DNA from 4 places in the Cellulomonas palmilytica genome. Region 2 is predicted to be linked to each of the others. Evidence: riboswitches for the same ligand, from Rfam matches in the RefSeq annotation. Region 2 holds a riboswitch; each other region holds the start of a gene.
The links. Region 2 has a riboswitch for S-adenosylmethionine ahead of F1D97_RS14245 (aminotransferase-like domain-containing protein). Riboswitches for the same ligand answer to the same signal wherever they lie in the genome.
Positions count from the first base shown of each region.

Region 1: it holds a riboswitch for S-adenosylmethionine, as region 2 does, so the genes downstream of both, F1D97_RS00275 (NADPH-dependent FMN reductase) here and F1D97_RS14245 (aminotransferase-like domain-containing protein) in region 2, are expected to answer to the same signal.
Region 3: it holds a riboswitch for S-adenosylmethionine, as region 2 does, so the genes downstream of both, F1D97_RS10675 (hypothetical protein) here and F1D97_RS14245 (aminotransferase-like domain-containing protein) in region 2, are expected to answer to the same signal.
Region 4: it holds a riboswitch for S-adenosylmethionine, as region 2 does, so the genes downstream of both, F1D97_RS00450 (rhodanese-like domain-containing protein) here and F1D97_RS14245 (aminotransferase-like domain-containing protein) in region 2, are expected to answer to the same signal.

Region 1 covers NZ_CP062221.1:36,486-43,881, forward strand. The annotation lists gene F1D97_RS00245 (glycoside hydrolase family 6 protein) at 1-39, opposite strand, end outside; gene rsgA (ribosome small subunit-dependent GTPase A) at 300-1,358, opposite strand; gene F1D97_RS00255 (glycoside hydrolase family 6 protein) at 1,409-2,485, opposite strand; gene gdhA (NADP-specific glutamate dehydrogenase) at 2,620-3,954, opposite strand; gene F1D97_RS00265 (hypothetical protein) at 4,200-4,895, shown strand; gene F1D97_RS00270 (hypothetical protein) at 4,892-5,833, shown strand; SAM riboswitch class IV at 5,914-6,022, shown strand; gene F1D97_RS00275 (NADPH-dependent FMN reductase) at 6,040-6,633, shown strand; gene F1D97_RS00280 (flavin reductase family protein) at 6,630-7,202, shown strand; gene F1D97_RS00285 (GNAT family N-acetyltransferase) at 7,306-7,396, opposite strand, start outside.
Region 2 covers NZ_CP062221.1:3,142,037-3,149,432, forward strand. The annotation lists gene F1D97_RS14230 (MFS transporter) at 1-1,114, opposite strand, end outside; gene F1D97_RS14235 (NADPH-dependent oxidoreductase) at 1,111-1,983, opposite strand; gene F1D97_RS14240 (NtaA/DmoA family FMN-dependent monooxygenase) at 2,242-3,585, shown strand; SAM riboswitch class IV at 3,619-3,733, shown strand; gene F1D97_RS14245 (aminotransferase-like domain-containing protein) at 3,756-4,991, shown strand; gene F1D97_RS14250 (LLM class flavin-dependent oxidoreductase) at 4,988-6,202, shown strand; gene F1D97_RS14255 (NtaA/DmoA family FMN-dependent monooxygenase) at 6,228-7,396, shown strand, end outside.
Region 3 covers NZ_CP062221.1:2,342,098-2,349,493, reverse strand. The annotation lists gene ypfJ (KPN_02809 family neutral zinc metallopeptidase) at 1-465, shown strand, start outside; gene F1D97_RS10680 (NYN domain-containing protein) at 548-1,483, shown strand; gene F1D97_RS10675 (hypothetical protein) at 1,564-2,322, opposite strand; SAM riboswitch class IV at 2,333-2,450, opposite strand; gene F1D97_RS10670 (metal-sulfur cluster assembly factor) at 2,554-2,883, opposite strand; gene sufU (Fe-S cluster assembly sulfur transfer protein SufU) at 2,880-3,356, opposite strand; gene F1D97_RS10660 (SufS family cysteine desulfurase) at 3,374-4,660, opposite strand; gene sufC (Fe-S cluster assembly ATPase SufC) at 4,743-5,498, opposite strand; gene F1D97_RS10650 (non-heme iron oxygenase ferredoxin subunit) at 5,524-5,856, opposite strand; gene sufD (Fe-S cluster assembly protein SufD) at 5,853-7,148, opposite strand; gene sufB (Fe-S cluster assembly protein SufB) at 7,148-7,396, opposite strand, start outside.
Region 4 covers NZ_CP062221.1:75,613-83,008, forward strand. The annotation lists gene F1D97_RS00415 (MaoC/PaaZ C-terminal domain-containing protein) at 1-313, shown strand, start outside; gene F1D97_RS17430 (GNAT family N-acetyltransferase) at 663-1,844, opposite strand; gene F1D97_RS00430 (pentapeptide repeat-containing protein) at 1,926-2,513, shown strand; gene F1D97_RS00435 (TetR/AcrR family transcriptional regulator) at 2,533-3,069, opposite strand; gene F1D97_RS00440 (DUF2867 domain-containing protein) at 3,159-3,641, shown strand; gene F1D97_RS00445 (aminotransferase class V-fold PLP-dependent enzyme) at 3,652-5,073, opposite strand; SAM riboswitch class IV at 5,113-5,226, opposite strand; SAM riboswitch class I at 5,346-5,444, shown strand; gene F1D97_RS00450 (rhodanese-like domain-containing protein) at 5,451-5,870, shown strand; gene F1D97_RS00455 (O-succinylhomoserine sulfhydrylase) at 5,867-7,120, shown strand; gene F1D97_RS00460 (hypothetical protein) at 7,359-7,396, opposite strand, start outside.

The DNA.
Region 1 (7,396 bases), 730 kb from region 2:
GTACGCCTTCGTCCGGGTGCTGAGGTAGAGGCCGGTCACCGCTCGTCCTGTCGTCGTGCCAGTCGGTCCGGTCGGGACGTCCGCACCCCCGGGTCGAGCCGGTGGGAGCGCTCCGACACGGCAGCAGCCTGGTCGACCGCAGGTGGCACCCCCGTAGGCCCAAGGTCCGTCGCCCGTTCGCCGGCGGGCGCCCGCGCAGCGACCGCGCTCGGCATCGGGTGCGTGGCAGGTGGTGGTGGCAGTGGTGGTGGCAGGTCGTGGTGGCAGGTGGTGATGGTGGAAGGTCGCCCGCGGGGGTCCTAGCCGCGGGGCACCGGGCGGTGGCCTCGGCGGTGCTCCGCCGTGATCTTCTTCCACCGGGCTCGCTCGGCCGCCGCGAGCCGCGCGTCGGCGCGTCGCTCCTGGTAGGCCGCCTCGCGCTCGAGCCGGCGCCAGCTGTCGAACCGCCGCTCGTCGAGCTCGCCCGCGTCCAGCGCGGCGCGCACCGCGCATCCCGGCTCGGTCCGGTGCGCGCAGTCGGCGAACCGGCACCGGGCGGCGAGCTCGGCCACGTCCGCGAACGTGTGCTCGAGCGCCTCGGCGTCCGCCACCAGGCCGACGGCCCGCAGCCCCGGCGTGTCGATCAGGACCGCACCACCCGCGAGCGGCACGAGCTCGCGGTGCGTCGTCGTGTGCCGGCCGCGGCCGTCCGCGCGCCGCTCACCGGTCGCCATCGCCTCGCGGCCCGCGAGCGCGTTGACGAGCGTCGACTTCCCGGCGCCCGAGGGTCCGACCACGACGACAGTGGTCCCCGGCGCCAGCAGCGCCCGCACCGGCCCGAGCCCCTCGTCGGCCGGCACCGACACCACGTGCACGTCGACGCCGATCGCGACGCGCTCGACGTCGTGCCCCATCCCCCGCGGGTCGGGGACCAGGTCCGCCTTGGTCAGCACGACGACGGGCGTCGCGCCCGAGCGCCACGCGAGCGTGAGGAGCCGCTCGACCCGCCCGAGGTCGGGGTCCGGGTCGAGGTGCTCGACGACGAGCACGACGTCCACGTTGGCCGCGAGCACCTGGGTCAGCGACGTGCGGTTCGCGGTGTCACGCACGAGCGCGGACGAGCGCGGGAGCACGCGGGCGACGCCGCCCTCGTCGTCGAGCAGGACGTAGTCGCCGACCGCGGGCACCACGCGGCCCTCGTCGGACTCCGCGAGCCCGTCGCGCGCGAGCACCGCGCGCAGCGGTTCGACGTGCTCATGCTCGTGCTCGGGCTCGTGCTCGTGCTCAGCGAGGGCCGCTGCGGGTACGCCGACGTCGGGTACGACGAGGATCGCACCCTTGTCGGCGCGCACCACGCGCCATCGCTGCGACGAGGACATACCGCCGACGGTAGGACGGCGACCCCCGGCCCGTCCGCCGGATTTCCGCGTCAGCGCGCGTTGCGCGCGAGCTCCAGGGCGATCTCCTGCCACCACTGCCCGGCCGCGGGACCGCCGTTGCACGTGCCGTCGGACTCGCCGGGCGACTTGACCCACAGCAGCGCGTCGAGCGCCGTGCCGTCGTCGACCAGCCGCGGTGCGTCGCCCAACGCGCGACCGCGCGGGTTGCACCACTCGCCGTTCGAGCCGTTGCCGTTGCGCGAGGTGTCGACGACGAACCCGAGGCCCTCGAGCTGAGCCGCGATCGCCTCACCGTACGCGCGCTCGTCGGCCGTGGCCTGGTAGTTCGACGTGTTGAGCGCGAACCCGGCGAGGTGCGCGGTGCCGACCGCGCGGATCCGCGAGACGACCTCGCCCGCGGGGAGCCAGCCGGAGTGGCCGGCGTCGAGGTAGACCCGCGCGCCGGCCTCGTCGAGCGTGCGCGCGGCCCCCGCGAGGAGCGCGCCGCGGTCGCCCTGCCCGTCGCACGCGCCGAGCTGGGGCAGCGCATCCGGCTCCAGCACGACGACCGGACGGCCGACGATCCCGTCCGCGACGGTCGCGACCCAGGCCGCGTACGCGTCGGCCGCGACACCGCCCGCGGAGTGCAGCCCGCAGTCCCGGCCCGGGATCGCGTACACGACGAGCACCGCCGTGGTGCCCGAGTCGGCCGCGGCGGACGTCAGCCGCGCGACCTGGTCGCGGGCCTCGTCCGCGCCGACCCAGTCGCCCACCCACAGCGCCTGCGGGGTCTGCGCGATCGTCGCGAGCAGGTCCTTGTCCTCGCCCGTGGCCTGGCTCCAGGCGACCGCCGCCTGCGAGTCGGTCCGCACCAGGAGCCCGCCCGTGCCTGGGGGCTGCGCCGAGGTCGTCGCAGTGGAGGTCGGCGATACGGAGGTCGGCGACCCGGTCGGCGAAGCGGTTGTCGGCGAGGACGTCACGGACGGCGTGCCGTCCGCCGGAGCGGCGACGGCCGGCGTGGCGACCGAGCCGGTCGCGGAGCCGTCGCACGCGGCGAGGAGCGCGAGGACCGAGAGCACGGCACCGGTCGCGACGACGCGGCGCAGGGACGTGCGGTGCTCACCCATGAGCACGACAGCGGCCGCCCAGGACGCGTGCTGCAGCCGGGGCGGCGGGTTTCACCCGTTCGCGGCGACGCCCCGGTCGCCTCGCGTGAGGCGGCCGGGGCGTCGCGTCCAGCAGCGAGCCGGAGCCGCCGTCCTCAGACCAGGCCGAGCGCGAGCATCGCGTCCGCGACGCGCACGAAGCCCGCGATGTTGGCGCCCGCGACGTACGAGCCCGGCACGCCGTACTCGTCGGCCGTGGTCAGGCAGCGGTCGTGGATGTCGCGCATGATCGTCGCGAGGCGGGCCTCGGTGTGCTCGAACGTCCACGAGTCGCGCGACGCGTTCTGCTGCATCTCGAGCGCGGACGTCGCGACACCGCCGGCGTTCGCGGCCTTGCCGGGCGCGTACAGCACCTCGGCGTCGGTCAGCAGCGCGATCGCCTTGGGCGTCGTGGGCATGTTCGCGCCCTCGGCGACGACCTTGAGACCCGACTCGACGAGCGCGCGCGCGTCGTCCTCGTCGAGCTCGTTCTGCGTGGCGCACGGCAGCGCGACCTGCGCCCCGACCTCCCACACGCGGCGGCCCGGGACGTACACCGCGCCGCGGCGCTCGGCGTACACCGAGACGCGCCCGCGCTCGACCTCGCGCACCTGACGCAGCAGGTCGAGGTCGATGCCGTTCTCGTCGAGGACGTAGCCCGAGGAGTCCGAGCACGCGACGACGTGCGCGCCGAGCTGCTGGGCCTTCTCGATCGCGTACAGCGCGACGTTGCCCGCGCCCGAGACGACCACGCGCTGCCCGTCGAAGGACTCGCCGATCGTGTTGAGCATGCTCTCCGCGAAGAGCACCGTGCCGTAGCCGGTGGCCTCCTTGCGGACGAGCGAGCCGCCCCAGGTCAGGCCCTTGCCCGTGAGCACGCCCGACTCGTAGCGGTTGGTGATGCGCTTGTACTGGCCGAACAGGTAGCCGATCTCGCGGCCGCCCACGCCGATGTCACCGGCCGGGACGTCGGTGTACTCGCCGATGTGGCGGTACAGCTCGGTCATGAACGACTGGCAGAAGCGCATGACCTCGCCGTCGGACTTGCCGCGCGGGTCGAAGTCCGACCCGCCCTTGCCGCCGCCGATCGGCATGCCCGTGAGGGCGTTCTTGAAGACCTGCTCGAAGCCCAGGAACTTCACGATGCCGAGGTACACCGACGGGTGGAACCGCAGGCCGCCCTTGTACGGGCCGAGAGCGGAGTTGAACTCGACGCGGAAACCGCGGTTGATCTGCACGGTCCCGTTGTCGTCGACCCACGGGACGCGGAAGATGATCTGCCGCTCGGGTTCGCACAACCGCTCGAGGACGGCGGCGTCGACGTACTCGGGGTGACGCTCGAGAACCGGCCCGAGGCTGTCGAACACCTCGTGAAGGGCTTGGTGGAACTCGTGCTCCCCGGCGTTGCGCGCGAGCACCTGCTCGAGGGCGCGCTCCAGCTGCACCTGCATGTCTTTCGGCTCCGCTCTGCTCCGCGTGGCCTGGATGTGAGGACGCCTCAGGCTAGCCACCGTCCGCGTTTCGGGAGGAGGACTCCCGACCCGTGGACGCCCGAGGGTCGGTGGGCGGCCCTCGTATCACCCGGTCGAGGGGCGGCCACCTGCTAGGTGGGCAGCGGTCGCGACGGCGGGGAGCAGCCATGCGCACGACGACGAGCGGGGCGGCCACGAGGGCGCTCGGGGGTACTCCGGAGACGGTGCGCGCACGCGCCCGGTGGCTCGCCGTCGCGTGCGCCGCGGCGGTCGCGCTCCTGCTCGTCGTGCTGGGCTGCGCGGGGCCTCCTGACCAGGTGGGACCGCAGGTCGGCACCGCGACGGCGTCCGCGTCGGGCACCTCCTCGACGGGCGGGACGACGGGCGGGACGACGACGACGCGCGGCGGCGAGCCGACGCAGGACCCGCCCGACGACGTCGTCGTGATCGTGACCGCGGCGCCGCTCGTCGGGCAGCTCGACTTCGACGGCGAGGCGTCCTGCGGGCTGCTCGTGTGGCAGGCGGAGCCGCTCGCCGAGGGCATGGAGTTCGTGGTGGATCTCACGTTCGACGCGACGTGGCGCGAGAGCGTCCGACCGTGCCCGGGGCTCGACGCGCCGCGGTGCTCGGCGGGTCCGCTCGCGGGTGGGTCGCCGAGCTGCCTCGTCGTGCTGGAGCCCGTCGACCCGGCGGCCGTGGACGTGACCGCGCACCTGTCGGCGTCCGGTGCGCTGCGCTGCACGCCCGCCGTCGGCGAGGAGGCGTGCCGCTCGGCCGCGGCGGCGATGGCCGAGGCGGCACCCGCGGGGCCCGTGCCGGTCGTCCCGGACGACGACCGCCCCGTCGAGACCCCGACCTCGTTCGCGGTCGACCCGCCGACCGGGCCGACACCCACCGTGGAGCCGGAGGCCGTGCCGTGACGTCGCCGGCGTCCTCAGCGTCGTCCGACACCCCGCCGCGCCGGGGGCTCCCGCCGTGGGCCACGCTCGTCACGCAGCTCGTCGCGCCCGTGACGCTCGTGTCCGGCTTCCTCTTCTACTACGGCTACGTGTTCACGCGCTCCGAGCTCTGGTACTTCGGGCTCGACGTGGACACCGTGGGGCTCTCGCCGCGCGAGATCGTCATGCGCTCGCCGCGCTCGCTCGCGGTGCCGCTCGTGGTGCTGACCACCGCGTTCGTCGGCGTCGCGTCGCTGAACGCGCGCGTGGACGCGCGAGCGCGGGCGCTGCGGGCGACGACCGCCGGGGCCGAGCGCGTGGCGCGGGGTGCGCGGCTCGCGGTCGGCGCGGGGGCCGCGGTGCTCACGGGCGGTGTGGTGCTGCTGCTCGCGTACGCGTGGTTGCAGGACTGGGTGTGGCTGCAGGTGATCGCGGCGTCGGTGATCGCAGTGGGAGCCGCGCTGACGGCCGGTGCGCTGCGGCACGTGCCGTCGCGCCCGGTGGGCGTCGCTGCGGGGCTGTGGGCGCTCGTCGTCGCGGCCGTGCTGTGGGTCGTGTCGGTGACGGCCGGGTGGGCGGGCATCGGGTTCGCGCAGCGGACCGCGCGGGACCTCGACGAGCTGCCGCTGGTCGTGCTGGACACCACGACGCCGCTGCGCCTGACGAACCCGGCGGTCGGGGTGGAGGACCTGTGCGCCCGCGACGACCCCGGTGCGGGCCCGGTCGTCGACGAGGAGTGCGCCGGCTCGGGTGCCCCGCGGTGGCGGCACCGCGGGCTGCGGCTGCTGGTGCAGGGACCCGACGCGATGTTCCTGGTGCCGTCGACGTGGGACGCGGGCGCGACGACCGTGATGGTCCCGCGCGACCGGCCCGCGCAGTGGCAGTTCCAGTTCGTCAACCTGCCGCCCGGGCCGGCCTGACGGCCTGTCCGGCGTCCATCTGACGAGATTTCCGACTGATCCAGTATCCATTTCTGCGAGCGCTGCTATACCCCTCCCCAGGTCACGAGAACCAGCGCCAAGCCCCGGCTCGCTGGTCGGCAACCCCGGTCACGCGCGGGGTGCTCCGGGGGACGACCTGGTCGGCCCACGGGCCGGCAAACGTGACGGAACGATTGCGAGGGACCATGAGCACCGACGCACCAGCATCCCGCCCCGAGCCCACCGTCGTGGTGGTCGCGGGCAACCCGCGCGAGGGATCGCGCACCCTGCAGGCCGCCCGGACCGCGGCCCAGGCCGTCGCCGCCCACGTCGGCGGGACGGTCACCACCACGGTCGACCTGGCCGCCGTCGCCGGCGAGCTGTTCGCCGGGCAGCGACCCCGGGTCGACGCCGCGCTCGGCGCGCTGGCGGACTCCGACGTCGCGGTGATCGCGACGCCGGTCTACAAGGCCTCCTACACGGGCCTCCTGAAGTCCTTCCTCGACCTGTACGGGCCCGACGGGCTCGCGGGCGTCGTCGTCGTGCCGCTCGTCGTGTCCGGCAACCCGGCGCACGCGCTCGTCGGCGAGGTGCACCTGCGGCCGGTACTCGTCGAGCTCGGCGCGGTCGTCCCGACCCGCGCCCTCACGGTCACCGAGGCCGACCTGGCCGACCCGGCCGGCCTCGACCGCGCCGTGGACGCGTGGCTCGCGCGCGGCGGTGACGCGCTGCGCCGCGCGGTCGGGCAGCCGGTCGGGCAGTCGGCCGCGGACCTCGACCTCGCGGAGGCAGCCCGATGACTGCCGAGCCCATCGCCCGCCCCCGCACCGGGGCCGCGCCGGAGACGCGCCTGTCGCCCGACGAGTACAAGGCCGTGTTCCGCGGGCACCCCGCGGGCGTCGTCGTCGTGACGCTGCGCGACCCCGACGGCCGACCTGTCGGGTTCACCGCGACGTCCGTGATCTCGGTGTCCGCCGAGCCGCCGCTGCTCGCGTTCTCGCTCGCGTCGTCGTCGTCCTCGTGGCCCGCGGTCTCGCGCGCGACCACGCTCGCGCTCAGCTTCCTCGCCGACCACCAGGACGACGTGTCCGCCCGGTTCGCGACGAGCGGCATCGACCGGTTCGCGGCCGGCGGCTGGACCGCGCTCGAGACGGGTGAGCCCGTGATCGACGGCGCGCTGTCCTGGGTGCGCGGGCGCGTCGTGCAGCGCACGCCGGTCGGGTCGAGCTACCTCGTCTCGGTCGAGGCGATCTCGTCGTCCGCGCGGGTCGAGCCCGAGACGGCGCACCGCACCGGGCTCGAGGCCTCGTCGCCGCTCGTCTACCACGACCGGACCTACCACCGGATCGGCGAGCACTCCGCGATCTGACGTCGGCCACCCACCTGGCCACACGCACGGGGACCCCCGGCCCGCACCGGTCCGGGGGTCCACGCGTGCGTCAGGGCAGGCCGGGTCTGCTGCGAGAGGGCCGTCACGCGAGGCCGAGGGAGGCCTTCGCGTCCGGGACGAGCAGGTACATCCGCGTGGACCCGACGATGGACGAGAAGCCGTACCTTGCGTAG
Region 2 (7,396 bases):
CGAGCAGGAGCGCGACGGTCACGGCGCGTCGCCCGAACCGTCCCGCGACGCGCCACGCGACGGTCGAGACCACGGCCCCGACGACCGCGCCGGGTGTCCCGACGAGCCCCGCCCGCCACGCGGGCATGCCGAGCCCTTCCTGCAGGTGCAGGACGAGCACGAGCGTCGAGCCGAGCGACGCACCGAACACGAGCGTGGCGACCGCGGTGCCGAGCACGAACGACCGGGACGCGAGCAGCGCCGGCAGCAGGAGGGGCAGCCCGCCGCGGCGGGCGTGGTGCCGCTCCCAGACGACGAGCGCGGCGCCCGCGAGCACGGGGGCTCCCCACGTCCAGCCCGGGGTGCTGGTGCCGCCGGTCACGGCGACCGCCGGCACGAGCAGCGCGAGCACGGTCAGACCGAGCAGCGCGACGCCCACCGGGTCGACGTCGGGGCGCCGCCCGGGACGCGCGACGCGCGGCAGCCAGCGGCGGCCGAGCAGCGCGGCCGCGAGGCCGAACGGCACGTTGAGCAGGACGACCCAGCGCCACGGGGCCGCTCCCCCGGCGGCCTCGAGCACGAGCCCGCCGACGAGCGGCGCGAGGATCCCCGCGAGGGCCGCGACGCTCACGTAAGCGCCGAGCGCGCGCGTGCGGCGCGCGCCCGTGAAGTGGTCCTGCAGGAGCCCGAGCACCTGGGGGTTGGCGACCCCGGCGGCGACGCCCTGCAGGAACCGGCACGCGACCGCCACGTCGGCGGTCGTCGCGGTCGCGGCCGCGACGCTCAGCAGCGAGAACACCGCGACGCCGCCGACGAGCAGCCCGCGTCGCCCGCGCACGTCGCCGAGCCGGCCGGCGGGGACGAGCGCGAGCGCGAACCCCAGGGAGTACGCGGCGACGAGCCACTGGACCTGCCCGGTCGAGGCCTCGAGGGACGCGCGCAGCGACGGCACCGCGACGGTGACGACGGCCTGGTCGGTGAGCGTCGCGAAGCCGACCGCGAGGCACACGAGCGTCACGCGCGTCTCGGTCGCGCGCCACGCGGGCGCCGACCGCGGGGGTCCCGCGGCGGTCGTCGGGGAGGTCGTCGGGGCGGTCGTCAGGGAGGTCGCCGGGGAGGTCGCAGCCGAGGTCACCGCAGCCCGAGGCCCGCCTGCCGCAGCGCCTGCGCGAGCCGCTCCCGCCCGTTGAGCGCGCGCGGGCTCGCGAACCGCGCGAGGAGCCGCTCGGTCCACGAGTGCCGCAGCCCCTGCGCGCGGTAGTACTCGCCGATCCGGTCCTCGTAGGCGGCCACGGCGTCGAGCTGGTGCGCCAGGTCGTACGTCTCGTGGTGCAGCACGGCCTCCTGCGGGAGCCGCGGCTTGACGCCCGCCTGCTCGCTCGGGTCGGGGTGCCCGACGACGAGCCCGAACGCCGGGAACACGTGCGCGGGCAGCCCGAGCACCTCGGCCACGTCCTCGGGCCGGTTGCGCAGCGCGCCGATGTACACGGTGCCGAGGCCGAGCGACTCCGCGGCGAGGGTCGCGTTCTGGGCCGCGAGCGCGGCGTCGACGAACCCGACGACGGTCGACTCGAGGAACTCGGCCGCCTCGGTGGGCGCGCCGTGCCGGTCGGCGACGACGTGCGCGCGCCCCAGGTCGACGAGCCACACGAGCAGCACGGGCGCCTGGACGACGTGCTCCTGGTCGCCCGCGAGGTGCGCGAGCCGGGCCCGGCGCTGCGGGTCACGGACCGCGACGACGCTCCACAGCTGCAGGTTCGAGCTGGTCGCGGCGGACTGCGCCGCGGCGACGAGCGTCGCGACGACCTCGTCGGGCACGTCGTCGGGCAGGTACCGGCGCACGGAGCGGTGCGCGAGCTGTCGGCGCACGACCGCGGAGTCGACGAGCGGGCCGTGCGGCGCCGCGGCGCCGCCGTACCGCGCGTGCCGCAGCTCGTCGAGGGGTGCGGCGTCGTCGGGTGCGGGCTGGGCGGTGGGCTGTTCCACGACGACGTCGACGGACACGGTGCGCTCCTTCTCCCGCCGCCCGCGGGTGCGGGCGCTGCTGCGGATCGACCCGGGCGCGAGCCGCTCTCGTCGCGGCCGCCCGCCCCGCCTGCCGGGACAGACGGCGGGGCTCGTGGGGCGCGAGGTTCGTCCGTCCCGGGAGGTGGGTCAACGACCGGGCCGTCGCGTCTCACATGACGGGAAGTCCGGTGGGAGCCGTGCCGGCGTGCCGGCCGCGCCGCACACTTCCGGGCACCGACGACGAAGGGGGCCGCGGTGGAGCGCTGGATGCGACTGGGCACGTACCACACCGTGACGGGCCAGCACGCGGGTGCGTGGCGCGTGAGCACGCAGGCGACCGACAGCGAGTCGCTCGCGCAGCACGTCGCCGCGGCGCGCGCGGCGCAGGACGCGGGGCTCGACTTCCTGCTCGTCACCGACGTGCTCGGTGAGCAGGCCGACCCGCAGCGCCCGCACGAGGTGCGCGCCGACCTCGTCCCGCGCCTCGAGCCGACGGCGCTGCTGGCCGCGCTCGCCGCGACGACGCGGGACATCGGGCTCGTCGGGAGCTTCTCGACGACGTTCGAGGACCCGTACCACCTGGCCCGACGGCTCGCGAGCCTCGACCACCTGTCCGAGGGCCGGGCCGGCTGGAACGTCGTGACGTCGTTCCAGGCGCTCGCGTCCGCCGCGGCGGGCGGCGAGCCGCTGCCGCCGCACGCGGACCGGTACGCCCGCGCCCGTGAGGCGCTCGAGGTCGCGTGCGCGCTGTGGGACGCGTGGGAGCGAGACGCCGTCGTCCGCGACCGGCGCGCCGGCCGGTACGTCGACCCCGCGCGCGTGCGCCGCGTCGAGCACGCCGGCCCGTCGTTCGACGTCCGCACGGTGCTGCCGTCGTCGCGTTCGCCGCAGGGCCGCCCCGTGCTGTTCCAGGCGGGCGCGTCCGAGGCGGGGCGCGCGCTGGCGGCCGACCACGCGGACGTCGTGTTCACGAGCCAGGACCACCTGCCCGACGCGCGGAAGTTCTACCGCGAGGTCAAACACCGCGTCGCGGACGCGGGACGCGACCCGGACGGCGTGCTCGTCATGCCGGGCGTCGTCGCGATCGTCGCATCGACGCGCGCGCAGGCCCGCGAGGTGCGCGCGCGGCTCGACGAGGCGATCGACGACGAGCGTGCGCGCCGCCGGCTGTCCGCGCTGCTGGGGTGGGACACCTCCGCGCTGCCCGCGGACGCGCTGCTCGACGCCGCACCGGCGCAGACCGAGGGGCACCGCAGCCGGGCGCGCCAGCTGCACGAGCGCGCGGTCCGCGAGCGCCTGACGGTCAGGGAGCTCGCGCGCGTCGCGGAGGCCACGCGCGGCCACCTGCTCGTCGTCGGGAGCCCGCAGGACGTCGCCGACGAGCTGCTCGCCTGGTTCGAGGCGGACGCCGCCGACGGGTTCGTCGTCGGACCGGCCGTGATGCCCGCGGGCCTGCGACGGTTCACGCGCGACGTCGTGCCGCTGCTGCGCGCCGCGGGCGTGCGGCCGGACCGCCCGCACGGCGGGACGCTGCGCGACCGGCTCGGGGTCGGCGCACCGACGGGGGCAGCCCGTGAGACGACCGCCCTCAACCGTTGACCCGGGCCTGCCCGCCACCTAACTTCTGCGGCCGGTCCCGAGTTCCGCCGTCTGGCTCGGCAGGCGGAACAGCAACCCCCAGACACCGGTGGGGTGCTCCCGAGCACGACCTGGCGCACCCGCACCAGCGGGCGCGCAACCGATGTCCCCCAGGAAGGCGCCACGACGCCATGACGACAGTCCTCGACCCGGCCGCGACCTCGGTCGGCGCGTCCCTCACCACGTTCACCGCCGCGTTGAGCCGTCCCCGCGGGTTCGGCGACGCGAGCCTGCGCCGTCGTCGCCCCGGCGACATCGAGCTGCTGGGCGGCATCCCCGACGACTCCGCGCTGCCCGTGAGCGAGCTCCTCGCGTCCGCGCAGCGCGTGCTGTCCGACGAGCGCGCGGGCGCGGGCGCGTTCCAGTACTCGCAGTCCGCGGGTCTCGACGAGCTCCGCGCCTGGATCGCCGCGCGCGAGGGTGTCGCACCCGAGCGCGTGATCGTCACGAACGGCGGGTTCCACGGCCTGTCGCTGTCGGTCCTCGCGCTCATCGAGCGCGGCGCGCCCGTCGCCGTCGACAACCCCGTGTTCCCGCTGTTCCTGCGCGCGCTCGAGCTGTCCGCCGGCCGCGCCGTGCCGATCTCGGTCGGCCCGCACGGGCTCGACGTCGACGAGCTCGAGCACCACCTGCGCGGCGGCGGTCGTCCGGCGGCGGTCTACACCGTGCCGGACTTCCACAACCCGAGCCAGGGCACGCTGCCGAGCGAGCAGCGCGTGCGGCTCGTCGAGCTCGCCGAGCGGTACGGGTTCGTCGTGCTCGCGGACAACCCGTACCGCGAGCTGCGGTTCCGCGGCACGGACGCCGACCAGCGCGTGCTGTCCGAGTCCGACCGCGTGGTGCACGTCAACACGTTCTCCAAGACGCTCGGGCCCGGCCTGCGGCTCGGCTGGGTGGTCGCGGCGCCCGAGCTGGTCGAGGCGTTCGTGCGCGTGCGCAACCGGCAGGACTCGCACACGTCGACGCTCGAGCAGCGCCTCGTGATCGACCTGCTGACGCACGACGACACGTGGTTCGACCGCACGCTCGAGCGCGCCCGTGCGCTGTACCGCGAGCGCGCCGACGTCCTCGCCGGTGCGCTGCGCGAGCGGCTCGGCGAGCTCGTGGAGGTCGAGGACCCCGAGGGCGGGTTCTTCCTGTGGCCGCGGATCACGCTGCCGGGCCTGGACCCGGCGCGGCTCGCGGAGGCGTCCGCCGAGCGCGGTGCCACGTACCAGCGGGGCGACTTCTTCTCCTCGAGCGGTCGCCCTGAGTTCACCGACCGCGTGCGCCTGGCGTACGGCGACCGCGACGTCGCGACGCTGCGCGAGTTCGTCGCGCGGTTCGGCGACGCGGTCGACGCCGTCGCCGCGGGGACCGACCGATGAGCGCGCTGCACCTCGCGGTCGAGCTGGACGGCCGCGGCGCCCACCCGGGCGCGCACCTCGTCGACACGCCGCCCCTGACGCGCACCGCCTGGAGCGACACGGCGGGGTCCGACGACGTCGGGCCGGAGCGCCTGCGCCGTGCCGTGGCCGCCGCGCAGGACGCCGGCGTCACGTTCGTGACGTTCGACGACAGCCTGACGCCCGCCCCGGCGGGTCCCGCGCTGCGCGTCGACGCCGTGACGCGCGCCGCGTTCGTCGCGCCCGTGACGTCACGCATCGGCCTCGTGCCGCTCGTGCACCCGGGCGTGACCGAGCCGTTCCACGTCGCGAGCCAGCTCGCGTCGCTCGACCACGCGAGCCGTGGCCGGGCGGGCTGGCTCGTCGGCTCGGGCGACGTGCCCGGGGCGCGGGCGGCGCTCGACCGTCCCGTCGCCGCCGGCGACGACCTGCGCGACGAGACCGCCGACGTCGCGCGCACGCTCGCGGCGTTGTGGGACTCGTGGGAGGACGACGCGGTCGTCCGGGACACCGCGACGGGGCGCTTCGTCGACCGTGAGCGCCTGCACAAGGTCGACGTGACGTCGGGCGGCTCGGGCGCGACCGCGAGCCCCGCGACGCGCGACGTGCCGGACGGCGTGCGCGCGCCGTTCAGCGTCGTGGGGCCGCTCATCGTCCCGCGTGGCCCGCAGGGGCGTCCGGTCGTGGTCGCTCGCGCCGGCGTGCTGCCGGGTACGGCGGTCGACGTCGCGCTCGTCGGGCCGGGTGCCGACGACGACGCGCGGCTGACGGCCGCGTCGCTCGCGGGCGACTCGTGGGTCGCGCGCGTCGCGGCGCAGGCCCGCGCGGACGGTGCGCCGCTCGTCGTGCTCGACCTCGCGGTCGTGCTCGACACCGCCGACGCGGGCGCACCCGCTCGTGCGGCCGAGCTCGACGCCGCGACGGCGCCGCTGCCCGGTTCGGCGTGGGCCTCGGCGGCTCGCTGGAGCGGTTCCGCGTCCGGGCTCGTCGAGCTGCTGCTCACGCTGCGCGGCGTGGTCGACGGCGTGCGCGTGCTGCCCGCCGTGCAGGACGTCGACCTCGCCGTGCTCGTGCGCGACGTCCTGCCCGCGCTGCGCGTCGCCCGCGCCGTCCCGACGCCGCGCCCCGGCGCGACGCTGCGCGACACGCTCGGCCTGGCACGCCCCGCCAACCAGTTCGCCCGCGGCGCGTGACGCGCCCGTCCGTCAGGAGACTCCCGTGAGCACCGCCACCGGCCCCTCGTCGGCCGACTACCCCCGCCCCCACGCGCACGTCCACCTGGGCGTGTTCTTCCAGGGCGTCAACCACACCACCATCTGGTCCGACCCGGCGAGCGGGTCGCAGATCGACTTCGAGACGTTCCGCGAGGTCGCGCAGACCGCCGAGCGCGGGCTGTTCGACGCGTTCTTCCTCGGTGAGGGCCTGCGCCTGCGCGAGCAGAACGGCCTGCTGCACGACCTCGACGTCGTGGGTCGGCCCGACGCGATCACGCAGCTGTCCGCGCTCGCCGCCGTGACCCGACGCATCGGGCTCGTCGCGACGCAGAACGTCACGTACAACGACCCGGCCGACCTCGCGCGCCGCCTGGCGAGCCTCGACGTCCTGTCGGGCGGCCGCGGCGCGTGGAACATCGTCACGACCGACAACTCGTGGACGGGCGCGAACTTCCGCCGCGGCGGGTGGCTCGACCACGAGCTGCGGTACGTGCGCGCGGCCGAGTTCGTCGAGGCGGCCCAGGCGCTGTGGGACGCGTTCGACGACGAGGGCGCGCCCGTCGAGGTGCGCTACGCGGGCCGGACCGTCGAGCTCGTCGCGACGCCCACCGTGCCGCGCAGCGCGCAGGGACACCCGGTGCTGTTCCAGGCCGGCGACTCCCCCGCCGGCCGGGACTTCGCGGCGTCGCACGCCGAGGTGATCTTCTCGGCGCACGGCACGGACCACGCCGACGCGCTCGCGTTCGCGCACGACGTCCGCCGCCGCACGGTGGCCGCGGGACGCCCCGAGGACGACGTCAAGATCCTGCCCGGGACGCAGATCATCCTGGGCGCGACGCCCGACGAGGCCCGCGAGAAGGCGCGCTGGGTCAAGGAGCAGCAGGTCACGCCCGCGACCGCGCTGTCCCTGATCGGCCAGGTGTGGGGCGAGGACCTGTCCCACCTCGACCCCGACGGCCCGCTGCCGGAGCACGACCCGGTGGTCAAGGCGATCGGCGAGACGCGCGGCACGCCGCGACCCGGCCGGGACGCCGTGGCCGTCGCCCGCGCGTGGCGCGAGCGCGCGACCGAGCAGGGGTTCTCGATCCGTGAGCTCGTGCTCGACCAGGAGCGGCAGCGCGGGTTCGTCGGGACCCCGTCGTCGGTGGCCGACGAGCTCGCGCACTGGGTGCG
Region 3 (7,396 bases), 800 kb from region 2:
CTCGACCTCGGCTTCTTCGACCTGCTGACCAGCCAGTTCGGCGCACAGGGCGGCCCGCTGGCGGAGATGTACGTGTACGCGCACGAGTACGGCCACCACATCCAGAACGTCACGGGCGTGTTCGACTCCTCCGACCGGCGCGGTTCCGGCGCGGAGTCGGACTCCGTGCGTGTCGAGCTGCAGGCCGACTGCTACGCGGGCATGTGGGCGGGCACCGCCGCGACGACGAAGGACCCGGACACCGGCGTCACCTACCTCAAGCCCATCACCGCCGACGAGCTCGCGCAGGCCATCGACGCGGCCGAGGCCGTCGGCGACGACCACATCCAGCAGCAGTCCGGCGGCGGCGTGAACCCCGACTCCTGGACGCACGGCTCGAGCGAGCAGCGCCAGCGCTGGTTCACCACCGGCTACCAGCAGCGCGACCTCGCGGCGTGCGACACCTTCGCCGCCACCGACCTGTGACGCCGCCTGTGACGCGGCCTGTGACACCGCGTGTGACACCATCTGTCACGCCTGTGACTCTCGCGTCCGGCAGACTCCGGGCATGAGCACCGACGACAGCTCCGCCCGCGTGGGCGTCTACATCGACTTCGACAACATCGTCATCTCCCGGTACGACCAGGTGCACCGCCGCGGCGCGTTCCAGTCCGACGACGCGCGCCGCCACCGACCCGACGGCGACGGCGAGGTCGCCACGAGGCTGCGCGCCGCGCGGGTCGACGTGGACGCGATCATCGACTACGCGTCGTCGTTCGGCCGCGTCGTCGTCAGCCGCGCGTACGCCGACTGGTCGCAGCCCGTGAACGCCGGCTACCACCAGCAGCTCATCGACCGCGCGGTCGACCTCACGCAGCTGTTCCCCGTCGGCCCGCGCATGAAGAACGGCGCGGACATCCGGCTCGCGGTCGACGTCATCGAGGACCTGTTCCGCCTCGAGGACCTCACGCACGTCGTGATCATCGCGGGCGACTCCGACTACATCGCGCTCGCGCAGCGCGCCAAGCGCCTCGGCCGCACCGTCATCGGCGTGGGCGTCGCGGGCTCGACGAGCCGCTCCCTGATGTCCGCGTGCGACGAGTACGCGGACTACGACGCGATCCTCGACACGAGCGCACCGCCCGAGGACGACGAGCCCGACGAGCCGGCCACCGCCGCACCCGAGCCCTCCCCCGCGGCCGACACGTCCGACGAACGCGCCGCGCAGCCCGCGCCGAACGGCGACCGCGCCGCGCAGCGCCGCGCCACGCAGCTGCTCATGCGCGCCATGCGCCTCATCCACGCGAAGAAGGACGACGAGCCCTGGCTCTCGTACGGCGAGGTCAAGAGCCAGATGATGCGCCTCGACCCGGCGTTCGCCGAGCGCCCGCTGGGGTTCACGTCGTTCAGCGACTTCATCGCCTCGCGCTCGAGCATCGTCGAGATCGCCAAGGAGACCTCGAAGCACCAGCAGCGCGTGCGCCTGCGCCCCAGCTACCGCTGACGGCGGCGGGGACGGCGGTGCGCGCCCGCAGAGGGTCGCACCGCCGTCCCTCGCTTGGGGTCAGGTGTGGGGCGGCCGCCTCATGCCCGGGAGCCGGACCGAGTCAGCCGCGTGCGGACCACCCGTCCCGCCGCCGCTCCCAGCGCGACGGGGGCGCGCCCGACCGCCGTGAGCCCCTGGACCGCCTCGCGCGTGGCGCGTTCCAGGTCCGCCCGCGCCCGCGCCGCACGGACCTCGTCCTGGTGCGCGCACAGGGCGCGGGCGAGCCCCCGGACGTCCGCGAGCACGTCCGCGCGCGCGGCGTGGTCCTCGGGAGCCAGGACGCGCAGCCACGCGGCGAACCGGCGCACCCGCACCGGCGCGGACTCGTCCAGCAGCTCGTGCCGGCGCAGGTCCTCCCGCGCGACGGCGCGGACGGTGCGCCCGTCACCGTCGCCCGTGTCGATGTCGACGAGCGGGACGCCGAGCGCCACGGCCCGGTCGAACACCTCGACCAGCCGCCGCGTGCGCACCCCGTACGCGGCCCGGACCGGCGCCCACGCCTCGTCGTACGGGTCCGTCCTCCCGGCGACCTGCAGGACCCCGCCGCCGGCCGGCCGGCCCGCACGCGACCGCGCGGTCCCGGCACGGCGCGCGACCTCGGACTCGAGCCACGTGCAGTCGTCGCACAGCGTCTTGGTGACCTTGAGCAGCGACTGTCCCCAGTCGCCGACGAGGCACGCGGTGCACAGCTCCCCGCGGGTGATGACGGTGACCCCGGTGCGCGCGGCCTGCGCGAGGGTCGCGGGGTCGGGGCGCAGCTCGACGAGACCGTCGGCGCGCAGGTACGTCTCGGACATGGGTGTACTCCCTTCGCACTTCCCGGCGGCGGTCGCCGTCGGGCCGGTCTTCCCCCGGGGCACCGTGCGCGAGGTTGCGCGGTTGCCGGACCAGCACGCGGAGGGCGTGTCGCTGGTCACTCTTGACCTGCCGAGACGCTAACGCGGGCGGGCTCGCCCGAGCAAGGAGCGTCACACGAACGGATGCGGTGGACGACGAGTCCGCCGTCCACCGCCTGTGCGCGAGGTGTGTCAGATGTTGAAGCCGAGCGCCCGCATCTGCTCGCGGCCGTCGTCCGTGATCTTCTCCGGGCCCCACGGCGGCATCCACACCCAGTTGATGCGGAAGCCGTCGACGATGCCGTCGAGCGCCTGCGCGGACTGGTCCTCGATGACGTCCGTCAGCGGGCAGGCCGCCGAGGTGAGCGTCATGTCGATGACGGCGGTGTTCTGCTCGAGCGCGATGCCGTACACGAGGCCGAGGTCCACGACGTTGATCCCGAGCTCGGGGTCGATCACGTCGCGCATCGCCTCCTCGACGTCGGCGACGGTCGTCGGGGAGCCCGTGGTGGGGCTGGTCATGCGTCCTCCCGGGAGCCGGTCTTGATGAGTGCGTCGTTCAGGGCGACCCAGCCGAGCAGGGCGCACTTCACGCGTGCGGAGTACTTGCCGACGCCCGTGAAGGCGGCGGCGTCGCCGAGCGCCTCCTCGGCGTCGTCGTCGTCGAGCCCCTGGCCCTTGGACTGCATGAGGTCACGGAACGACGCGGCGAGGGTGTCGACGGTCGTGAGCGGCTGGTCGAGGACCAGGTCGTGCAGGACGGAGACCGAGGCCTGCGAGATCGAGCACCCCTGGCCCTCCCAGCGCAGCCCGCGGACCACACCGGAGTCGTCGACGTCGACCTGCAGCGTCACCTCGTCGCCGCACGTGGGGTTCACCTGGTGCGACTGCGCCGAGTGGGCGCCCGAGACCGCGTCGCCCAGCCCCCGCCCGTGCGGGAACTTCGCGTGGTCCAGGATCACCTGCTGGTACAGCTGCTCCATCGAGCTGCTCATGTGCGACCTCTCCGCCGTCAGTCCGTCAGTCCGAAGAACGCGCGGACCCCCGCGAGTGCTTCCCGGAACACGGCGATCTCCTCGTCGGTCGTGTACACCGCGGCGGTGGCGCGCGCCGTGGCGGCCACGCCGAACCTGCGGTGCAGGGGCTGCGCGCAGTGGTGCCCGACGCGCACCGCGACGCCCGCGTCGTCGAGCACCTGGCCGACGTCGTGCGCGTGCACGCCGTCCACGACGAACGACACGGCCGCGAGGCGGTCGCGCGTGTCGGTCGGGCCGACGACCCGCACGCCCGGTACGGACGCCACCGCGTCGAGCAGGAGGCCCGCGAGGTGGTGCTCGTGCGCCGCGACGGCCTCCATGCCCAGGTCGGACAGGTAGGTCGCGGCCGCGCCCATCGCGACGGCCTGCGACACCATCTGCGTCCCGGCCTCGAAGCGCTGCGGCGGCGGCGCGTACGTCGTCTCCGTCATGGTGACGACCTCGACCATCGAGCCGCCCGTGGTCACGGGCGGGAGCGCCTCGAGCAGCTCGCGCCGCCCGTACAGCGCGCCGACGCCCGTGGGGGCGAGCATCTTGTGGCCCGAGAACGCGGCGAAGTCGACGCCGAGCTCGTGCAGGTCGACCGGCAGGTGCGGCACCGACTGGCACGCGTCGAGCACGGTGAGCGCGCCGACCTCGCGGGCCCGGGAGACGAACGCGGGCACGTCGGTGATCGCGCCGGTCACGTTGGACGCGTGCGTGAACGCCAGGACGCGCGTGCGGTCCGTCACGACGCTCGCGAGCTCGTCGGTGCGCAGCCGCCCGTCGTCGTCCACGCCGATCCAGCGCAGCGTCGCGCCCGTGCGCAGCGCGAGCTCCTGCCACGGCACGAGGTTCGCGTGGTGCTCGGCCTCGGTCACGACGATCTCGTCGCCGGGCCGCAGCGCGAACCGCTGCGCCGCCGCTCCCCCGCGGCCCGCGGTCGCGTTCGACAGCGCGTACGCGACGAGGTTGATGCCCGCGGTCGCGTTGCTCGTCCAGACGAGCTCGCCGGGCGAGACCCCGACGAACGACGCGACGCGCGCCCGTGCGTCCTCGAACGCCTCGGTCGCCTCCTCGGCGAGCTGGTGCGCGCCGCGGTGCACCGCGGCGTTGCGCTGCAGGTAGAAGTCCTGCTCCGCGTCGAGCACCACGTCGGGCTTCTGCGACGTGGCGCCCGAGTCCAGGTAGACCAGCCGCCGGCCGTCGCGCAGCGTGCGCTCGAGCAGCGGGAAGTCGGCCCGCACCGCCGCCAGCTCGGCGGCCTCCAGGGTGGTGCTCACTGCGGATCCCCTCGACGTGGCCAGGTGGGTGGAGTGCCGGACGACGTCACCGCCGCCCGGCACGGATGGGTCGACCAACGGGTCAGGAGGTGACCAGGAACCGGTCGTAGCCCTCGTTCTCGAGGCGCTCGGCGAGCTCCGGGCCGCCCTCCTCCGCGATGCGGCCGTCGACGAAGACGTGCACGAAGTCGGGCTTGATGTAGCGCAGGATGCGCGTGTAGTGCGTGATGAGCAGGACGCCCACGTCGCTCGTCGAGCGGACGCGGTTGACGCCCTCGGACACGATGCGCAGCGCGTCGACGTCGAGGCCGGAGTCGGTCTCGTCGAGGATCGCGATGCGCGGCTTGAGGAGCTCCATCTGCAGGATCTCGTGGCGCTTCTTCTCACCGCCGGAGAAGCCCTCGTTCACGGAGCGCTCCGCGAACGTCGAGTCCATGCGCAGGTTCTCCATGGCGTTCTTGACGTCCTTGACCCACGAGCGCAGCGCGGGCGCCTCGCCGTCGATCGCGGTCTTCGCCGTGCGCAGGAAGTTCGACACCGACACGCCCGGCACCTCGACCGGGTACTGCATCGCGAGGAACATGCCGGCGCGGGCGCGCTCGTCGACGGACATCTCCAGGACGTCCTCGCCGTCGAGCAGCACGGTGCCGCTCGTGATCTGGTACTTCGGGTGCCCGGCGAGCGAGTACGCGAGCGTCGACTTGCCCGAGCCGTTGGGGCCCATGATCGCGTGCGTCTCGCCGCTGTTCACGGTCAGGTCGACACCGCGCAGGATGGGCTTGGGGCCCTCCTTGGTCTCGACGCTGACGTGCAGGTCGCGGATCTCCAGGGTGGTCATGCGGGGTTGCTCCTCAGTGAAAAGGTCAGAGAGTCCGGTCCACGTCGACGAGCACGCGCTCGCCGTCCAGCGTGACCGGGTAGACGGGGACGGGGGTGACGGCGGGCGGGCCGAGCGGCTTGCCGGAGCGCAGGTCGAACCGCGAGCCGTGCAGCCAGCACTCGATCGTGCAGCCCTCGACCTCGCCGTCGGACAGAGAGACGGCGCCGTGCGAGCAGATGTCGCTGATCGCGTGCAGCTCGCCGTCGTCGTCGCGCACGATCGCGACCTCGACCGTCCCGGTCTCGGCCTCGAGCTCGACGCGCAGCGTGCCGCCGACGGGCACGTCGGACGCGTAGCACGCGAGCTGTGCGGTCATGCCTGCTCCACGACGGCGCCCGTCTCGCTGCCCTCGACGGCGACCTGGTCGAGCACGGACATCGACTCCTCGAGCTCGGCCTCGATCGCGGCGATGAGGCGCTCCTCGACCTCCGGCACGCCGATCTCGTGCACGAGCTCGGCGAAGAACCCGCGCACGACGAGGCGACGTGCGTCGGGCTCGGGGATGCCGCGGGCCCGCAGGTAGAACAGCTGCTCGTCGTCGAACCGTCCGGTCGCGGACGCGTGACCCGCGCCCTCGATGACACCGGTCTCGATCTCGAGGTTCGGCACCGAGTCCGCGCGCGCGCCGTCCGTGAGGACGAGGTTGCGGTTGAGCTCGTACGTGTCGGTGCCCTCGGCCTCGGCGCGGATCAGCACGTCGCCGACCCACACGGTGTGCGCGCCCTCGCCCTGCAGCGCGCCCTTGTAGGTCACGCGGCTGACGCAGTTCGGCACCGCGTGGTCGACGAACAGGCGGTGCTCCTGGTGCTGCGACGCGTCGGCGAAGTACAGGCCGAGCATCGTGACCGAGCCGCCCTCGCCGGAGAACTCCGCGTCGGGCGTCACGCGCACGACGTCGCCGCCGAGCGTCACGACGATGTGCTTGACCGTCGCGTCGCGGCCGACCTTGAGGCGGTGCGACGCGTTGTGCACCGAGCCGTCGGCCCAGTCGTGCACGGACACGACCGTGAGGTGCGCGCCGTCCTCCGCGACGATCTCGACCGTCTCGGTGAGCGCGGCGTGACCGACGTGGTCGATGACGACCGTGCCCTGCGACAGCGCCTCGGCCTTCACGACGAGGTGCGCGGCGCTCGGCTCGAGCGGCGCCTCGTTACTGCCGGCGCCCTCGACGCCCTCGATGCGCACGGACGTGACCTTGGACGCCACGGCCTCGCGCGGGATCGTCACGAGCGTCGCGCGCGGCGCGGAGGCCCACGCGACGGCGGCGGCCCGGTCACCGGGCTTGCCGACCGTGCCGAGGCGCGCGTCGCCGCGGTCGACGATCTCGACGCCCGCCTCGGGCGACTCGACGACCGTGGTCAGCACGCCGTGACCGGCGAGCACGCCGTCGGTCGCGGCCGCGAACAGCGGCGCGAGGCGGTCGACCGGGGTGAACCGCCACTCCTCCTCGCGACCGTTCGGGACCGGGAAGTCCGTGACGTCGAAGGAGGTACGGCGCTCGGCGCGCGACGCCTCGGGCACGCCGCCCACGCCGTGGGTGTGCGCGCCGTCCGCGACCGCGCGGGAGTGGTCGGTCGACAGCCCCGACTCGTTCGTGGTGGTCGTCATCAGCCGACGGCCCCTTCCATCTGCAGCTCGATGAGGCGGTTCAGCTCGAGGGCGTACTCCATGGGCAGCTCACGCGCGATGGGCTCGACGAACCCGCGCACGATCATCGCCATGGCCTCCGTCTCCGGCATGCCTCGGGACATCAGGTAGAACAGCTGGTCCTCGCTCACGCGGGACACCGTGGCCTCGTGGCCCATCGACACGTCGTCCTCGCGGACGTCGACGTACGGGTAGGTGTCCGAGCGGGA
Region 4 (7,396 bases), 770 kb from region 2:
CACCGGTCGGCAGTACGCCCGCGTCTCGGGCGACCGCAACCCGATCCACCTCAACCCGCTCACCGCCAAGGCGCTCGGCTTCCCGCGCACCATCGCGCACGGCATGTACACCGCGTCGCGCCTGCTCGCGGACGCGGGCCGGGGCCGCGGCGACGCGTTCGTCTGGTCGGTCGACTTCGTCAAGCCCGTCCTGCTCCCGGCGACGGTCGCGACGAGCGTCCGCCACCGCCCGCGCGGCGGCTTCGACCTCGCGGCCTGGCACCCGCGCACGTCCAAGCCGCACGTCCTCTCCTCGGTCCTCCCCCTCCCCTGACCACTCCACCGCCGACCCCGCGGTTGCTCCGGCTCCCAACCCTCGAAGCCGGAGCAACCCCGGGCTCGACCGTCCCCCTCGGCCGCGACCCCGTCATTGCTCCGGCTATCCGCGGTCTGAGCCGGAGCAACCGCAAGGTCGGCCGACGTCCATCACCGCCCATCAGCCTCGACCGCGACCCCGCCGTCGCTCCGGCTATCCCCGCTCAAGGCCGGAACAACCCCAGAGTCGACCGTCCCTCTCTGCCACGACCCCGTCATTGCTCCGGGTATCCGTGGTCTGAGCCGGAGCAACCGCGGGGTCGGCCAGAGAGCACTTGGACGGGGGATCGGGTCGGGCGGGCGGGTTGTCAGGTGGGGAGCCAGCCGGCCAGGGCCGCGATGCCGCGGGCGATCTCGTCGGGGGTGCGGCCCGTGGTGCCGACGCGGTGGACCGACGGTGGGCAGCCGCGGTCGAGTCCGCGCGCCGCGGCGTCGCTGCGCGCGACGTGCGCGTCGAGCTCCGCGCCGTGCTCGCGCCGCGCGAGGCGTTCGTGGGCCGTGGCGTCGTCAGCCGTGAGCAGCACCGCGGTGACGCGCGGGGCGTCGCCCATCGCGAGGGCCAGGTCGTCGGCGTACTGCGGGCTCACGGTGTTCGTGTAGACCAGTCGCCGGTAGCCCAGGTCGCGGTACGCGGACCAGACCGCGCGCAGGTTGCGTTCCGCGAGGCGCTCGGCGTGCGGTGCGGGGTGCGCGAGGTCGAGGTAGTCGCCCTCGATCACGGCGTGCCGCACGTCGGCGGCCGTGAGCAGCGCGTGCAGCGCGTGCGCGACGGTCGACTTGCCGACCCCCGAGCGCCCACCGATGAGCACGACGTGCGACCGCTCGCCGTCCGGGGCGCCGGCACGCGCAGCCTCGTCGGGACGCGCAGCCTCGTCGGGCCGTCCGCTCGCGTCGGTGAGCGCGGCCTCGTCGGGCCCAGGGAGCCCCAGGCGCTCGCGCAGGCGCGTGCGGGCGGCTGGCCACTCGTCGGCGAGGATCGAGAAGTACACCGAGTCGCCGCGTGAGCCGTCGGGCGCGAGCCGGTGCCCGCGCAGCCGCCCCTCCTCGACCGCGCCGAGCCGCGCGACGGCGGCGAGCGAGCGCGCGTTGCGCGCGTCCACCCGCAGCGCCACGCGGTGCACGCCCCACGTCTCGAACGCGTGGGTCAGGAGCGCGAGCTTGCAGGCGGGGTTGACGTGCGTGCCCCACACGGCGGGGTCGTAGAACGTGTGGCCGATCTCGAGGCGGCCGATGCGCAGGTCGACGTCGTAGAGCGACGTCGAGCCGAGCACCGCGCCGGTCGCGTCGTCGAGCACCGCGAACGCGTACCGGCCTGGCGCAGCGAGTGCGGTCTCGACGTCCGCGCGCATGTCGTCGGGCGTGCGCGGCACGGGTGACGTCATGCCGCGCCAGACCCGGTCGTCGACGAACGCGACGAGCGCCGCGGCGTGGTCGAGGGCGAGAGGGACGAGGCGGACCCCGGGGGCGCGGAGCGTCAGGTCGTGCTGCACGCGCCGCATCGTGCCACCGGGGCCGCGTGCGGCTCGAACGCTTTGCGCCCGCGGGTGGGTGCGGGGTGGCAGGGTGGGCGCATGCTTCTCGACGCCGGCGGCGACTACGACGGTCTGACGTTCACCGAGGAGGACCTCGCGGGCCAGGACGGCAGCGAGGCGCGGTTCCTGGACTGCACGTTCGTCGGTGTCGTGCTGGACGGCGCGGACCTGCGGCACGCACGGTTCGTCGACTCCGAGTGGAGCGGCGTGCGGGCGTCCGAGCTCGACCTGTCGAGCACCGCGTGGCAGGACGGCGAGTGGCGGGACTGCCGGCTCGGCGCGGTCCAGGCGTACGGGTCGCGGTGGACGCGCCTGCATCTCGTCGGCGGGAAGATCGACTACCTCAACCTGCGCGACGCGACGCTCGAGGAGGTGCGGCTGTCGGGGGTCGTGGTCGACGAGCTCGACCTGGCCCGGGTGCGCGCGAAGCGGCTCGTGCTGGAGGACTGCCGCGTGCGGCGGCTCGACGTGACGGGCGCGTCGCTGACCGATGCGGACCTGCGCGGCGTGCGGGACCTGCAGCACCTCGACGGCGTGGCGGGGCTCGCCGGCTCGACGATCACGTCCGAGCAGCTGGTCGAGCTCGCGCCGGCGCTCGCCGAGCACCTGGGTCTGCGCGTGCGCTGACGCCCACGCCGGGTGGCGGTCAGGAGAGCGTCATCGCCAGCGCCGACCTGGTGAACGCGTCGGGGTCGTCGGGGCGGACGCCGACGGCCGCGAGCTGGCCCAGCCCGACGACGGAGGCGAGCGCGACGAGCGAGCGGCGGCGGGCCTCGTCGGGGTCGTGGCCGAGCTCGACGAGCAGGTCGGCGAGGTAGTCGACGCGCCGCTGCGACACACGCGCCACCACGTCGCCGACCCCCTCGACGGCGGCCTCGACGTAGAGCCGCGCGGACTCACGGCGCAGGCGGGCGACCGCGGCGAACAGCGCCTCGAGGCGCGCGCGGGCATCGCCGCCGGTCTGCGCGAGCGCGATCACGGCGTCGGTGTGCTCGTCCTCCCACCGCGCGACGACGGCGGCGACGAGCTCGGCGCGGTCGGCGAAGTGCCAGTAGAAGGAGCCCTTGGTCGCGCCGAGCGAGCGCGCGAGCGGCTCGACGCGCACGGCGGCGAGGCCGTCGCGCCGGAACGTGTCGTAGGCCGCGTCGAGCCACGCCTGCTTCGTCGTCGAGGCCTTGACCATGATCCGTACGCTACCGTACGGTCATGTTCCGTACGGCACCGTACGGAACGGCTGCCACGAGGTGAGGGGGCACCACGATGGGCACGGCGATGGGCACCACGACGGGCACGACGACGCGCACGCGCTGGTCGCTCGCGATGCGCGACTTCCCGCCCGACTACGCGGACACGACGATCGTCCGCCTGCCCGACGGCGCCACGACGGACCCGCGCACCTGGGCCACGACGACGTTCTCGCCGCGCACCATGCCGCGCTGGGTGCTCGCCGCGCTCGGGCTGCGCCAGCTCCTCGTCCCGCTGATCGGGGTCCGGCCCGCACCGCGGGCCACGTTCGCGGTCGACGAGGTGGTCGCCGACGAGCACGGGGGCGAGGCGCTCGTCGTCGCCGACGACCGGCACCTCGACTTCCGGTGCGGCGTCGCGGTCGACGCGCGGGCGGGCCTCGTCGCGGTCACGACGAACGTGCGCGTCCACAACCGGCGCGGCCGGCTCTACTTCCTGCCCGTGCGCGCGCTGCACCCGCACGTCGTGCGCAGCATGCTCACGCGCGCCGCGCGCGTCCTGGCGCCCTGACCCCGGCTGCTCAGTCCAGCGCGGGGCCGCACGCGGCCGCGGCGGTCGCGGCCAGGTGGTCCAGGCCGTGCACCGCGAGCAGCGGACGCGTGTCGTCGACGACCGCCCAGCAGCCGTCCTCGATCGCGTACCGCGAGCGCGGCCCGTCCGTGACGTAGGCGTGCAGCGCGGCGACGAGCCGGTCGACCGCCTCGCTCGGCGTCCCGACACCCACCGACGCGCGGATCGCGCCGTTGCTCGCCCCCAGGCGCGTGAGCAGCGGGTGCGCGCAGAACCGACCGTCGCGCACACCGATGCCGTGCTCCGCGGCGAGGTACGCCGCGACGAGGCCTGGGTCGTGGCCCTCGACGGTGAACGTCACGACGCCCACCGGCTCGGCCGAGTCCGGCCAGATGCTCGCGACCCGCACGCCCGGCACCTGCTCGAGACCCGCGACGAGCCGCGAGCGCAGCGCCTGCTCGTGCGCGACGAGCGCGCCGTCGGGCAGCGCCGCGAGCGCGTCGCACGCCTGGGCGAGCGCGATCGCGCCGATGACGTTGGGCGACCCGGCCTCGTGGCGCGCCGGGGCCGGCTGCCACACCGTCCGATCGGTCCGCACGTCGCGCACCGCACCTCCCCCTGCGAGGTACGGCGTGCCCGTGTCGAGCCAGTCGCGGCGGCCGACGAGCGCGCCCGCGCCGAACGGCGCGTAGATCTTGTGGCCGGAGAACACGACGTAGTCGGCGCCCGAGCGCGCGAGCGAGAAGCCGCGGTGCGGGACCAGCTGGGCCCCGTCGACCGCGACGCGCGCCCCCGCGGCGTGCGCGATCTCGACGACCTGCTCGACGGGCAGCGCCTCGCCCGTGACGTTGGACGCCCCCGAGACCGTGACCAGCGCGTACGGCCGCGCGGCGAGCTCGGTGCGCAGCGACTCGAGCGTCGCCGCGACCGTCTCGGCGATCGGCAGGATCGTCGTGCGACGGCCCTGCGGGTCGGACGAGCGCAGCCACGGCAGCAGGTTCGCGTGGTGCTCGAGGTCGAGCACCAGGACGCGCTCGCCGGCGGGCACGACGCCCGCGAGCAGGTTGAGCGAGTCGGTGGTGTTGCGCGTGATGATCGCGACGTCGTCCTCGCGCGCGTCGACGAACCGCGCGATCGTCTGCCGCGCGGACTCGTACAGCGCGGTCGACACCTGCGAGAGGTACCCCGCGCCGCGGTGCACCGACGCGTACAGCGGCAGCACCTCCGCGACCCGGTCGGCCACGGCCTGCAGCGCCGGGGCGCTCGCCGCGTAGTCGAGGTTCGCGTAGACGCGCTGCGTGCCGTCGACGAGCGGCACCGTGGTGCTGGCGCCGACCACCGGCAGCAGGGGCTCCACGGCGCCCGCCGGGGTCGTCGTCGGGGTCGTCGCACCCGTCGTCGGACAGGACGTCGTCTCGGCCAGAGCGGTCACGGGGGTACCTCCGTGGGTCCGGGGACTCCGGGGTCGGGCGTCCCGCGCTTGCCGTCACCGGTCGGTGCACGGCCTGGTCGTCACCCGGGGCACCCCACCGCGGAGGAGGGTTGCCGGCCAGCGAGCCGGGGCTTCGCGCTGGCACTCATGACCTGACCGAAAGGGTGACGAGCCGGACGAGCGGCTGTCAACGCAGACGCGCGTCCGTCTCGTCACACGGGACGGTGTGTCCACGAGGTGGATACCTGCGGCGGACCGGCGTTAGTCTCCTCGCACCATCCAGAGCGGCCGAGAGATCTGGCTCGACGACGCCGCAGCAACCCGCAGGCCCCGCGCCTGGCCGAGGGTGCTACCGCCAGGACCGATGGAGGAGCGACATGGCCGAACCCTACGCAGGCGACCTCACCCCGCAGGAGGCCTGGGACCTCGTGACGTCCGACGAGCGCGCGCTGCTCGTCGACGTGCGCACCGAGGCCGAGTGGCAGCAGATCGGCGTCCCGGACGCCGCCGACGCCGACGACCGCGCCGCGTTCGTCCAGTGGCTGACCCCCGCCGGGCCCAACCCCACGTTCCTCGACGAGCTCGCGGCCACCGGGCTGCAGCCCGGCGACGGCCGGCCCGTGGTGTTCCTGTGCCGCTCGGGCGTCCGCTCCGTGGCCGCCGCACAGGCCGCGACCGCTGCCGGCTACGGCCCCGCCTACAACGTGCTGCGCGGGTTCGAGGGCGACGTCGGACCCGACGGGCAGCGCGGCCACTGGGGCTGGCGCGCCGAGGGTCTGCCCTGGCGGCAGGCGTGAGCGCGCACGTCCCGGGCCCCGGCGACTGGGACTCCCGGCGCGTCGAGCGCTCGACGCTGCGCCCCGACACGCTCGCGGTGCGCGGCGGTCAGGTCCGCTCGCAGTTCGGCGAGTTCGGCGAGGCCCTGTTCCTCACCCAGGGCTTCACGTACGACTCCGCGGGCCAGGCCGAGGCCGCGTTCGCGGGCGAGGTCGACCGGTTCCTGTACTCGCGCTACAACAACCCGACCGTCTCGACGTTCGAGGAGCGCCTGCGGCTGCTCGACGGGGCCGAGGCCTGCTACGCCACGGCCACCGGCATGAGCGCGGTGTTCACGGCGCTCGCCGCGCTCGTCGGGTCCGGGTCGCGCATCGTCGCGGCGCGCGCGCTGTTCGGGTCGAGCGTCGTGATCTTCGACGAGATCCTCGCCCGGTGGGGCGTGCGCACCGACTACGTCGACGGCCACGTGCTCTCCCAGTGGGAGGAGGCGCTCGCGACCCCGGCCGACGTCGTGTTCTTCGAGACGCCGTCCAACCCGATGCAGGACCTCGTCGACATCGAGGCCGTCTCGCGCCTCGCGCACGCCGCCGGCGCGGTCGTCGTCGTCGACAACGTATTCGCGACGCCCGTGTTCTCCCGACCGCTCGACCTGGGCGCGGACGTGGTCGTGTACTCCGCGACCAAGCACATCGACGGGCAGGGCCGTGTGCTCGGCGGCGCGATCCTCGGCTCGTCGGACTTCGTCAACGGACCCGTCCAGACGCTCGTCCGCAACACCGGGCCGTCGCTGTCGCCGTTCAACGCGTGGGTGCTGCTCAAGGGCCTCGAGACGCTGTCGATCCGCGTGCGGCACCAGGCCGCGTCCGCGCTCACGCTCGCGCGCTGGCTCGAGTCCCACCCGGCGGTCGAGTCCGTGCGCTACCCGTTCCTCGAGTCGCACCCGCAGCACGACCTCGCGCTGCGGCAGCAGACCGGCGGCGGGACGGTCGTGACGTTCACGCTCCGCACGCCCGACGGCGCGACGCCCGAGCTCGCGAAGAAGACGACGTTCGGCGTGCTCGACGCGCTGCGCATCATCGACATCTCCAACAACCTGGGCGACGCGAAGTCGATCGTCACGCACCCCGCCACGACGACGCACCGCAAGCTCGGCCCCGAGGGTCGCGCGAAGGTCGGCATCGGCGAGGCCACGGTCCGCTTCTCGGTCGGCCTGGAGGACGTCGACGACCTGCGCGAGGACCTGGACCAGGCCCTCGCCACCCTCCGCTGACCGCCCCGCGCCCCGCGCCCCGCGCCCCGCACCACCCGACGACCCCGGGGTTGCTCCGGCTCAGACCGTCCGAAGCCGGAGCAACGACGGGGTCGCCGTGCGTCTTGTCGGCCGACCCCGTGGTTGCTCCGGCTCTGACGAGCGATACCAAGAGCAACGACGGGGTCGTCGGGACCCACTGTCGACCCCGGGGTTGCTCCGGGTCTGGCCGGTCGGAGCCGGAGGAAGGGCGGGGTCGTCAGGGGTGGGCGGGGAGGGTGCGGGCCAGCGTGCGGG